Regions from separate parts of the Bradyrhizobium sp. 40 genome, predicted to be linked through region 1. Evidence: predicted binding sites of a transcription regulator. Region 1 holds the regulator's gene; the other holds the start of a gene.
What was found. The regulator LexA, encoded in region 1, represses DNA repair genes until DNA is damaged. The targets are predictions, from matches to a motif close to TGTTCNNNNTGTGTTCNG.
Positions count from the first base shown of each region.

Region 2: a site for LexA is predicted at 2,235-2,252, ahead of IVB40_RS06810 (UvrD-helicase domain-containing protein). Genes of this name have one in related genera too.

Region 1 covers NZ_CP064688.1:3,539,440-3,547,019, forward strand. The annotation lists gene IVB40_RS17200 (glutamine--tRNA ligase/YqeY domain fusion protein) at 1-122, shown strand, start outside; gene IVB40_RS17205 (SgcJ/EcaC family oxidoreductase) at 142-528, shown strand; gene IVB40_RS17210 (DUF2171 domain-containing protein) at 614-847, shown strand; gene IVB40_RS17215 (ComEC/Rec2 family competence protein) at 943-3,222, shown strand; gene IVB40_RS17220 (hypothetical protein) at 3,354-3,788, opposite strand; gene lexA (transcriptional repressor LexA) at 4,237-4,938, opposite strand; gene glp (gephyrin-like molybdotransferase Glp) at 5,115-6,326, opposite strand; gene IVB40_RS17235 (hypothetical protein) at 6,546-6,737, opposite strand; gene IVB40_RS17240 (HAD family phosphatase) at 6,906-7,538, opposite strand; gene IVB40_RS17245 (alpha-hydroxy acid oxidase) at 7,547-7,580, opposite strand, start outside.
Region 2 covers NZ_CP064688.1:1,446,150-1,450,290, forward strand. The annotation lists gene IVB40_RS06810 (UvrD-helicase domain-containing protein) at 1-2,070, opposite strand, end outside; gene IVB40_RS06815 (DUF1328 domain-containing protein) at 2,312-2,485, shown strand; gene IVB40_RS06820 (thioesterase family protein) at 2,491-2,997, opposite strand; gene IVB40_RS06825 (FAD-linked oxidase C-terminal domain-containing protein) at 3,085-4,141, shown strand, end outside.

The DNA of each region.
Region 1 (7,580 bases):
TAATGCAGTTTGAGCGCCAGGGCTATTTCGTGCGCGACAGGGACTCGACGCCCGGCAAGCCGGTATTTTCCAGGACCATCGGTCTGCGCGACACGTTCGCGAAGGAAGTGGCTAAAGGTTGAAAAGAGCTGCGAGACCACAATGAGTAATGAAGCCGACGCGATCGTTTCCGCCATCATCGCGAAATGGCGCGCCGGCTTCGCCACGCTCGATGCGGCCGCGCTCTCATCGCTCTATGCGAGGAATGCGTTCTTCTTCGGCTCCAACCCAAAGCTCTACCGGGGCAGGGACGGCGTCGCAGACTATTTCAACGGCCTGCCACGCTGGCGCAAGCCGAGCGCGTTATTTTCCGAGGTGAAGGCGGCGCAGGCAGGTCCTGACCTGATCAATATGGCCGCGAGCATCTCGTTCGATCTCGCCGGCGAACGCCCCGATTTCTCGGTCAAGATGAGCTGGGTCATCATGCGCGAGGACGGCGACTGGAAGATCGTCAATCACCATGCTTCGTCCCAGGCGCCGCTGATCTGACCAGTGGAGCACACGACTTCGTCATCCTCGTGAGAGAACGAACATGCACCTCGCGCGTTGGGGTGGGCCCAATAAGGAACCCACCATGCAGAACATCGCAGAGCATATGGAAGTCATCGGCGCCGACGGCGTCCACATCGGCACCGTCGACAAGGTCGAAGGCAATCGCATCAAGCTGACCAAGAAGGACAGCGGCGAGGGCAGCCACAAGGGGCATCATCACTTCATCGACAAGGGCCTCGTCGCCGATATCGAGGGCAACAAGGTCCGGCTGTCGGCCAAGGCCGATGTCGCTGTGACGATGGAAGAGGAAAAGTAGCGATCGCAACCTTTCGTTCCTGATCCGTACCGCTATCCGCCCGCCTGCACGTTCCGGTAGCTTCTGACTTCGTTGCGTATCATCGAGTGCACGAAATGGCGGAGCCGGGCCGGCCGGTACGGTCGCAGGGGATCGCAGGGACGTGGCCCGCGGGCCGCACCGCGTCCGCGGGCGGCCTCGCGCCTGCAGGCCTCGACCTCTGGACATCGCTGGCCGAGACCCTCCGCGCATGGCTACGCGCCGAGGCTGGCGCCGGGCGGCTGTTGCCGTGGGTGCCCGTAGCGTTTGGCTGCGGCATCGCGCTTTATTTCTCTGCCGATCACGAGCCAGTACTGTGGGTCGTTGCCACGACCGCCATCGCACTCCTGCTTGGCGCGGCTCTGTTGCGGCGGAGCCGGCTGTTCGCCCCAGCCATCATGATCGCGGCGGTCGCGGCCGGCTTTGCCGTCGCGACCTGGAAGACGGCGCGCATCGCCCACCCGGTGCTGGCAAAGGCGCTCTATTCGGTGTCGTTGTCGGGCTTTGTCGAGGCTCGCGACATCCGCGAGCGTACCGATCGTTTCGTGCTGCGCGTCACTGCGATGGAGGCGCAACGCAGCGACGTCAGGCTTGAGCGCGTGCGCCTGTCGGTCCGCAAAGGCACCGCGCCGGAGGTCGGTAGCTTCGTTCAGCTGAAGGCACGGTTGATGCCGCCGCTCGCGCCGGTGCGGCCCGGCAGCTACGACTTTTCGCGTGACATGTTCTTCCAGGGCATCGGCGCCTCCGGCTTCGCGATGGGCGCAATCACGGTGGCGCCGCCGCCTGAGACCGCCGGCTTGCGGCTGCGTTATGCGGCCTTCATGCAAGGCCTGCGCGATGCGATCGATGCCCGCATCCGGGCGACGCTCGACGGCGACAACCGGGCGATCGCGACCGCGCTGCTTACCGGGCGGCGCGATGCGATCACCACGCCCGTCAACGATGCGATGTTCATCTCCGGTCTCGGCCACGTGCTCTCGATTTCCGGTTATCACATGGCCGTCGTTGCCGGTGTCGTGTTCTTCGCGGTGCGGGCGCTGCTCGCTCTGATCCCGGGACTTGCGGCCGGCTTCGCCATCAAGAAATGGTCGGCGGCCGCCGCGCTGGTCGCTGCTGCGTTCTACCTGCTGCTGTCGGGCGCGGAGGTCGCAACGCAAAGATCGTTCTTCATGACGGCGGTAGTGCTGATCGCGGTGATGGTCGATCGCCGCGCCATCACCTTTCGCACGCTTGCTGTCGCCGCGCTGATCGTGCTGGCGGTCGCGCCGGAAGCACTGGTGCATCCGAGTTTTCAGATGTCGTTTGCGGCAACGCTCGGGCTCGTCGCCTTGGTGCAGATCGGCATGCCCAATTTGTTTGCCTCGCCGGACCATTCGGCGACCGCGCGCATTGCGATGTGGGGTGGCCGCGAGATCGCGATGCTGTTCATGGCCTCGCTGATTGCGGGACTTGCGACCACGCCCTACGCCGCTTTCCATTTCCACCGTGTCACGCCGTTTGGCGTGCTTGCCAATCTCGGCGCGATGCCGGTGGTCTCGGCGCTGGTGATGCCGGCGGGATTGTTGGGGCTGCTTGCTGCGCCGTTCGGGCTGGACAGCGTGTTCTGGTGGCTGATGGGGATCGGCATCGAGTGGATGGTCGCGGTCTCGCGCTGGGTCGCGGCCTTACCGGGCGCGGTCGGCCGCATCCCGGCGTTCGGGATCACGCCGCTGATCGCGGCGAGCCTGGGAATCATTGTGCTAGGCTTGTTGCGCACGCCGCTACGCTGGTCCGGCGCCCTGGTCCTGCTGGCAGCGATCCTCTGGGGACTGTCGGCGCGGCAGCCCGACATCCTGATTGCCGGGGATGGCGCCAGCGTCGCGGTGCGGGGCAGGGACGGACATCTGCACCTGATCAGGACGAGCAAGGACAGCTTTCTGCTCAAGGAGTGGCTCGCTGCCGACGCAGATCCGCGCGATGCCGGCAGAGCCTCGCTGGCCGATGGCGTGTCCTGTGACGAATCGGGCTGCGTGACGCCACTGGCCGACGGGAGGTTGGTCGCGCTGGCACTGCGCGTCGACGCTCTCGCGGACGATTGTAGTCGGGCCGCGCTGGTGGTGACGACACGCCCCGCGCCGCCCGATTGCGCGGCGATGGTGGTCGATCGGCAACGGCTCGCCAGCCAGAGTGCGCTGGCGCTGACGCAGCGTGGTGACGGCTTTGTGGTTCAGGCGGTGAGGGCGAGAGGCGCGAGCCGCCCCTGGTTGCCAGCCGGCGCAGGCGAGGGTGATTTCGACGGCAGCCTTGCGCCCAAGGCGATCGCGCCCCGCATCAAGGACGCAACGCCGGCGGAGACCGACTTGCAGGCCGACGATTGATCTGACGGTGCGGAGCAATGCAGTGGATTGGTGCATCTGCTCGGATTCACTGGGCGCAAACCGCGCCATCTCGCCGGCCACGGCCGGCGATGGCGATTCAATCTTGACCTCCGACCTCGTAGCCGGCTGCGTCAGCCGATCGGCAGGCGCGTGACGGTCGGCTGCCTGTCGACGATGACCTGCGCCTTGTGCTCGCGCTCCGTCACCGGCTGGGTCACAGGCAGTTGCAGCACGGTCGCGCGCTGGCCTTCGACGAGCTGCGTCACCAGCACATATTTGCCGTCGGGGAATTCGATCGCGTCGTGATGGCGGTCGGGAACGTGCGGATCGATCTTGCCGAACTTGCCCACGCGGGAATTGATGGTGCGCGTCCAGATCCAGCGATTATCGTAGCGCACGTCGTCGGCGAAGGCGAGCTCCGTTCCCGGCAGCAGGCAGACGGCAACAGACGGATCGGCTGCCGAGGCGAAGCCGCGCGTCGAGGTGCCGCGGAAGCTTGTCGTGACGATCGTCTCGCCGACTTCGGCGGGGCGCGACGCGACGGCATGCAGGCTGTAGTCACACATCGGGTGCTCCTCATGCTGGGATAGCAACCCGCGTCTCTTAATCGAGGCGCAGGCCTCTATCAGAGTTGATGCATTAACGCTCTGCTTGGTTGTGGGCAAATCTGCGGCTGGTTTCCGCGAGCCGCGATCACATTATCTTTCCCGAATTCAATAGGAACAAAGCGAGTTGCGATGCATTCGGGAGGCGCGTGCGCGAATATCGCCGGCTTGACTGCAACGGTCGAGCTTGATCGCTGGCCGCTGTTTCCTCGAACACTTGCGCCGCGAACCAGTTCCGCTTCGTGGGCGTCGCGAGGAGCCAGCGCCGAAGGAGGGGCCGGATAGTCTGTGCAGAACCAGAAAGACTACCCAGCCGGAGCGGACGATGATCCGCTCCAATCCCTGACCGGCGATGCCGATCGGAAGCGCGCGCGGCGCCAAGCACTTCCGGTATCAAGTACTCCCGGTATCAGTACTTCCGGTAAAGCCCGATCAGCTTGCCCTGAATCTTCACCCGGTTGGGCGGCAGGATGCGGACCTCATAGGCCGCGTTGGCGGGCTCGAGCGCGATCGAGGCGCCGCGACGGCGGAAGCGCTTCAGCGTCGCTTCCTCGTCGTCGATCAGCGCCACCACGATGTCGCCGGTATCGGCGCTCTCGTTGCGCTGAATCAGCGCCATGTCGCCGTCAAGGATGCCGGCCTCGACCATGGAATCACCGCGCACTTCGAGCGCGTAATGCTCGCCCGAGCCGAGCATGTCAGGCGGTACGCTGATAGTATGGCTGCGGGTCTGCAACGCCTCGATCGGCGTGCCGGCCGCGATGCGACCCATCACCGGCACCGCGACGGGACGTTCGCCCTCGTCCGCGGGCAGGCTGGAGCTCGCACGCACCTTACCGAGATTGCCCTCGATGACGCTCGGCGTGAAGCCGCGGCGGCTGCCGGCGGCTGCCTGGAGCTCCGGCAGCTTGATGACTTCAATCGCACGAGCGCGGTTGGGCAGGCGTCGGATGAAGCCACGCTCCTCGAGCGCCGTGATCAGGCGATGGATGCCCGACTTCGAGCGCAGGTCGAGCGCATCCTTCATCTCGTCGAAGGAGGGCGGTACGCCGCTTTCCTTCAGACGTTCACTGATGAACCGCAGAAGCTCGTATTGTTTGCGCGTTAACATCTCGACCAAAGTCCCCCGGTTGATGTCGTCCGATTCCGAGACGCTGAATTCGGCAATATGCCGCTACATGCTCGAAACAAATCATGAACGGACACTATATGTTCGATACATGTTCCGCAACTGCTTAATTTACCGTGAACAGAGCAAAGTTGGCGGAACGCGCATTGCCGGGGCGCTCAAACAGGGAGCCGCAACACTTCGCAAGCCGTGCCGGCTTCGGCCTTCGGCGCGAACGGTGCGCGCACGAGAAGTACCTGCGCTGCAGCGAGATTCGCAAGCAGCGAAGAGTCCTGATGATTGACGGGAAGAACGACGCGTGTGCCATCGTCACGCTCCTCCAGATGCGCGCGCAGATAGTCCTCGCGCTGGTCGTTGGCGCTGACATCGCGGCCGAGCACGGCGCGCTCACGGCGATGGTGAATCACTGAACGGCCCGACAGGGCACGAATCAGCGGCACCATGAACAGGAAAGCGCACACGTAGGACGACACGGGATTGCCCGGCAGACCGATCACGCCCATTGCGCCGAGCCGCCCGTGCATCATCGGCTTGCCTGGCCGCATCGCGATCTTCCAGAACGCCATCGCGATGCCTTCGTCCCGCAGTGCCTGCTGGACCAGATCGTGGTCGCCGACCGATGCGCCTCCGGTCGTGATCAGGATGTCGGCGCCGCTCTCACGGGCGCGGCGGATGCCGGCGGTGGTGGCCTCCAGCGTGTCGGCGGCAATACCGAGGTCGATGGTCTCGGCGCCTTCGCTGCGGGCGAGCGCGTGCAGGGCGTAGCCGTTGGAATAGACGATCTGGCCGTGGCCGGGCGTGCTGCCCGGCATCACCAACTCGTCGCCGGTGGCGAGAATCGCGACCTTCGGACGCCCGCAAACGGCAAGGTGCGGATGATTCATCCCGGCGGCGAGCGCGAGGTCGCGCTCGGTGAGACGGCTTCCCTTGCGCAGGAGCACGTCGTCCTCGCGGAAATCGACGCCGGCGGGGCGAATGTGCCGACCGGCGATCGCGGCTTCCTTGATCGTGATACGCTTGCCGGCGGCGACGGTGTCCTCCTGGATCACGACGGCGTCCGCGCCACCGGGAACGACGCCGCCGGTGAAGATCCGCACGGCCTCGCCGGCGCCGACCATCCCCGCGAACGGTCGGCCCGCCGCGACTTCGCCGATGATGGTGAGCTCCGAATCGATCGTCGCGGCATCGGCCGCTCGCACCGCGTAGCCGTCCATCGCCGACATCGCCTGCGGCGGCTGCGTGCGCCGCGCCGCGACGTCACGCGCGAGCACGCGATGGTAGGCCTGGTCGAGGGAGATCATTTCTTCCGGCAGCGGCTCTGCACCCGCCAGCACCGCGGCAAGCGCGTCGGAAACCGGCATCAAGGCCACGGCGAAAACTCCTGCTCGGCACGTTCGGGCGAATGTTCCGCACGTCTTCTAGCCGAGCGCGGGCGCAGAGGCAAAACAGCCGAGCGGGTGCAGTCATCCCACCGCATTGTTCCGGAAGGCAGGATCAAGCGCGTTGCGGCATGATCCGAAGAACGTGCCAGATCGGCAGGACAATGGTCATGGCAAGACGAGAACGACGAGCGCCCCGGCCCGCATCGATCAGCTCCCTGGCTGCCCGTGAGTTACGTCGGGCGCCTTGGGTCCCTGATCCTTGTCGGGCAGCGGATCGGCCTGGGATTTCAGGTCGGCGGCCTTGCTCACAAGCTTGGCGGAAAGATCCGAATCTGAAGTTGTCCTGGCGAATTCAAGAAGAAGTGAGGCCTGCTTGGTGAGGTAGGTTTTGCCCAACACGATGATGCATCCGTCTGTAGAAGTCCCAACGGACTCTAGAGTCCGGAAGACGGTATTCCGTTCCGGGAACTCTGTATAAAAATGCACAAAGTGATCGGGTTCCTAAACTTCTTCAAAATTAGTCGCGTTGGGCCGCATCTCCGGGGGTCTCGCGGCGGCAGATCGTCGTCAGATGCCCAATGCTTTCAATGCGTTCCCCACATCACGCGGCGAGGTCACATGCACGGCCGTCAAGCCGCGCGCCCGCGCTCCCTCGATGTTTTCGGCAAGATCGTCGAAGAACACGATACGCCTGGCGGGCACGCCGATCGCCGCGACGACGTGGTCGAAGGCCTCGGCATCCGGTTTGCGCAGGCCGATGCTGGACGACAAATACAGCTCGCGGAAATGGCCGAGGAGGTCGGCATATTCCCTTGAGAAATGGTCCACGTGTGGCCGGTTGGTGTTGGAGAAAGCGTACAGCGGCATCTGCTTCGCTGCCCGCGGCAGCAGCTCGGCGATGTCAGGCATTTCGCCGGCGAAGATCGCGTTCCAGCCTTCCAGGAACTGCGCGTCCGAAATGCCGATTCCGAGCGACGCTCGCAATGAGGCGAAATAGTCCTCATCGCTGATCTTGCCCATCTCGTGCAACCGATAGGCTTCGCTGTCGCGCACATAGCGCGCGACGATGGATTCGGGCTTGCAGCCGGCGTGTCCCGCCCAGCAGGCGATCGCCTTGGAGAAATCGATATCGAGCACCACGCGGCCGAGATCGAACAGAAGCGCATCCGCGCTGCCGGGAGAGAGCGATGTCACCTGCATCCTTTCACTCAGTATCGATATGGCTCGTGGTCGAACAGTGGA
Region 2 (4,141 bases), 2.1 Mb from region 1:
CGCAAAGTAGATTTTGGCGCGGCGGCGGGCCCGGGTCAGGCCGACATGGCCGAGCCGGCGCTCTTCCTCGAGGCCGGCGCGGCCCTGTTCGTCCAGCGTGCGCTGGCTCGGAAACAGGCCTTCCTCCCAGCCGGGCAGGAATACGTTGTCGAATTCCAGCCCCTTGGCCGAATGCAGCGTCATCAGCGACACCGCGTCCTCATCGGCGCCGCTGTCGCGGTCCATCACCAGCGAGATGTGCTCGAGGAAGCCTTGTAGATTCTCGAACTCCTCCATCGAGCGCACCAGCTCCTTGAGGTTTTCGAGCCGGCCCGCGGCGTCCGCCGAACGGTCCTTCTGCCACATCTCGGTGTAGCCGCTCTCGTCGAGCACGATCTCGGCGAGCTCGGTGTGCGAAGTGACCTCGCGCTGGGCGCGCCAGCGGTCGAACTGCGCGACGACGTCGCGTAACGAGCCGCGCGCCTTCGGCTTCAGCTCGTCGGTCTCGACCACCGCGCGCGCCGCCTCGAACAGCGGAATGCGGCGCTTGCGGGCGTGGTCGTGCAGCATCTGCACGGTGGCATCGCCCAGGCCGCGCTTGGGCGTGTTGACGATGCGCTCGAAGGCGAGATCATCGGCCGGTGAATTGATGACGCGCAGATAGGCCAGCGCGTCGCGGATTTCGGCGCGCTCGTAGAAGCGCGGGCCGCCGATGACGCGATAGGGCAGGCCGAGCGTGACGAAGCGGTCTTCGAACTCGCGCATCTGGTAGGAGGCGCGAACGAGAATCGCGATCTCGTTGAGCTTGTCGCCCTGGCGCTGGATCTGCTCGATCTCCTCGCCGATGCCGCGGGCTTCCTCTTCCGAATCCCACGAGCCTGTCACCGTGACCTTCTCGCCGTCATGGTCTTCGGTGCGCAGCGTCTTGCCGAGCCGGCCCTCGTTGTGGGCGATCAAATGCGAGGCGGCGGCGAGGATGTGGCCGGTCGAGCGGTAGTTGCGCTCGAGGCGGATGACCTTGGCGCCGGGAAAATCATGGTCGAAACGAAGAATGTTGTCGACCTCCGCGCCACGCCAGCCATAGATCGACTGGTCGTCGTCGCCGACGCAGCAGATGTTTTTGACGTGGGTTTTTTCGTTCGCCGGAGGCGGCGCCACATCGTCATTCTCGGCATCACCGGGCCGATGCGAAGCGTCGAGACCCGGTGATCCATCTGGCGAAGAATCGATGGCTTGCCGGGGCAAGCCGGGCAATGACGGATTGGACGATGGCGCCTGTGACAACAACCGCAGCCATAGATATTGCGCGACGTTGGTGTCTTGATACTCGTCGACCAGGATGAATTTGAAGCGCTGCTGGTACTGCCGCAGGATATCCGGATGCTCGCGGAAGATGCGGATGTCCTCGAGCAGCAGATCGCCGAAATCGGCGGCGTTCAAAATCTTCAGCCGCTCCTGGTAGCTCGCATAGAGCTTGCCGCCCTTGCCGTTGGCGAACACGGCGGCTTCGCCCGACGGCACCTGCGACGGCGTCAGGCCGCGATTCTTCCAGCCGTCGATGAGGCCGGCGAGCATGCGCGCGGGCCAGCGCTTGTCGTCGATATTGTCGGCTTGCAGAAGCTGCTTGAGCAGTCGGACCTGATCGTCGACGTCGAGCACGGTGAAGTTCGACTTGAGCTGCGCCAGCTCGGCGTGGGTCCGCAGGATGCGCCCGCCGATGGAGTGGAAAGTGCCGAGCCACGGCATCCCTTCCACCGCATGACCGAGCATCTGACCCAGCCGGTGCTTCATCTCGCGCGCGGCCTTGTTGGTGAAGGTCACCGACAGGATTTCGGATGGGCGGGCGCGGCCCTGGCTCAGGATATGGGCGATGCGCGTGGTCAGCACGCGGGTCTTGCCGGTGCCGGCGCCGGCCAGCACCAGAACCGGGCCGTCCAGCGTTTCCACAGCCTCGCGCTGCTCCGGATTGAGCCCGGACAGGTATTGCGGGCCCACCGAGGCCCGCGCACGCGCGGCGATGCCGCCGGCTGCGGGCTGGTGGTCGGGGACGCTCTGGGACGTGATCTTGCTCGGCTCGGTCATGCGAATCATTTGCCCCACGTTGGCACCGCGGGGTGGTGAAAGGGGAGCCTTCTTAACAGGGATTGGTCCCTATATGGGGCCGCGGGCGGAGGTTTTCCACGTGCGCGGAAAGCCAATTTGTTCCTGCGGGTCAGGCGAATTTCCGGCCCTAGCGGCTCGGAACCATTGTTCCGAGTTGGCGATTGGTTCTGCAAGTGAGGCGCGTCAGGCGCGCCGATCGCAGACAGACATCGAAACAGAGGTTCGGATCATGCTTAGCTGGGTAGTGACGTTTCTGGTTATCGCCCTGATCGCCGGTATCCTGGGCTTTGGCGGCCTCGCCGGCGCGTCGATCGAAATCGCCAAGATCATCTTCTTCATCGCGGTCGTGTTGTTCCTGGTCTCGGCCGTTGTCGGTCTGGCCCGCGGCCGCACCAGGGTATAGCGCGCTTACCGCTTCGAGGGCATCGCCACGTTCCGGCCGATGCCCTCGGGCCGTGGCACCGCGCTGTGGGTCTTGACCACCGCTGCGATGCGCTCGCTTATGTCTGGCGGAAAAGCCGCCACCTTTCGTGAGCCCATGTCGATGTGAAGCGACATGTTCTCCGACGTGGCGGATACCCAGCCTTCGGTGGCGTGTCGCAGCTCCTGGAAGGTGTGAAGCCGCTTTTCGTCGGCTTCCAGCAACCAGACCGAGACCTGCACGGGATCGCCGAGGTGGATTTCGCGCAGATACCGCACGTGGCACTCGGCAGTGAAGGTCGAGCCGCCGCGCTCCTTCATGTAGCCCGGCCCGATCCCGAGCGTCAGCCACATCTGATCGATCGCGCGGTCGAACATCACGTTGTAATAGGCCATGTTGAGGTGGCCGTTGTAGTCGATCCATTGCGGCTCGATCTGCATGATCGAGGCGCGGAACGGCGCGCCCTCGATCGTTGTCGCAGCAGTCTCCGGCATGTGTCCTTCCCCAGCTATGCGTCCGGTCGCTTGACTTGACCGGTGAGATGTCCTTTGCCACGGTTCGTCTCGTCGGGAGGAACGTCCGTGGGTACGACCATCACCAATAATCCGCCGCGGCCGGCGCCGAAAGCCCTTGCGAGCGCGCTGGAGCAGCTTGCCGCGCGGTTCGGCAACCGCCTCATCACCTCGCAGGCCGTCCGCGAGCAGCACGGCCATACCACCACATGGATCGTGAACCAGCCGCCGGACGGCGTGGTGATGGCGCAGGAGACCGCCGACATCCAGGACGTGGTGCGGATCTGCGCGAAAAACGGCGTGCCCGTCATCGCCTTCGGCACCGGCACCTCGCTCGAGGGCCAGGTCAACGCACCCGCCGGCGGAATCTGCATCGACCTGCGCGACATGAACAAGGTGCTCGCGGTGCATGCCGAGGACCTCGACTGCGTGATCCAGCCCGGGGTCACCCGCAAGGCGCTGAACGAGCATCTGCGCGATCAAGGCCTGTTCTTCCCGATCGACCCCGGCGCGGACGCCTCTCTCGGCGGCATGGCCTCGACCCGCGCCTCCGGCACCAACGCGGTGCGCTACGGCACCATGCGCGATAGTGTGCTGGCGCTGAAAGTGGTCCGCGGCGACGGCGAGATCATCACGACCGGCACGCGCGCGAAGAAATCATCCGCCGGCTATGACCTGACGCATCTGTTCGTCGGCGCCGAGGGCACGCTCGGCATCATCTCGGAATTGACCATCCGTCTGCGCGGCATCCCCGATACCATCGCGGCCGGCGCGGTGTCGTTCGAGACCGTGCACGGGGCGTGTCAGGCCGTGATCCTGGCGATCCAGACCGGCATCCCCGTGGCGCGCATCGAGCTGCTCAACGCCGCGCAGGTACGGGCCTGCAACGCCTATTCGAAGCTGACGCTGCCGGAAACGCCGCTGCTGCTGATGGAATTCCACGGCAGCGAGATCGAGGTCGGCGAACAGTCCAAGGCCTTCGGCGAGATCGCAAAGGACTGCGGCGGCGGCGATTTCTCCTGGACCACCAAGCCGGAGGATCGCACAAAACTGTGGCAGGCGCGGCACGACGCCTACTGGTCGGTGAAGGCGCTGCGGCCCGGCGATAGCATCGGCGTGGTCGCGA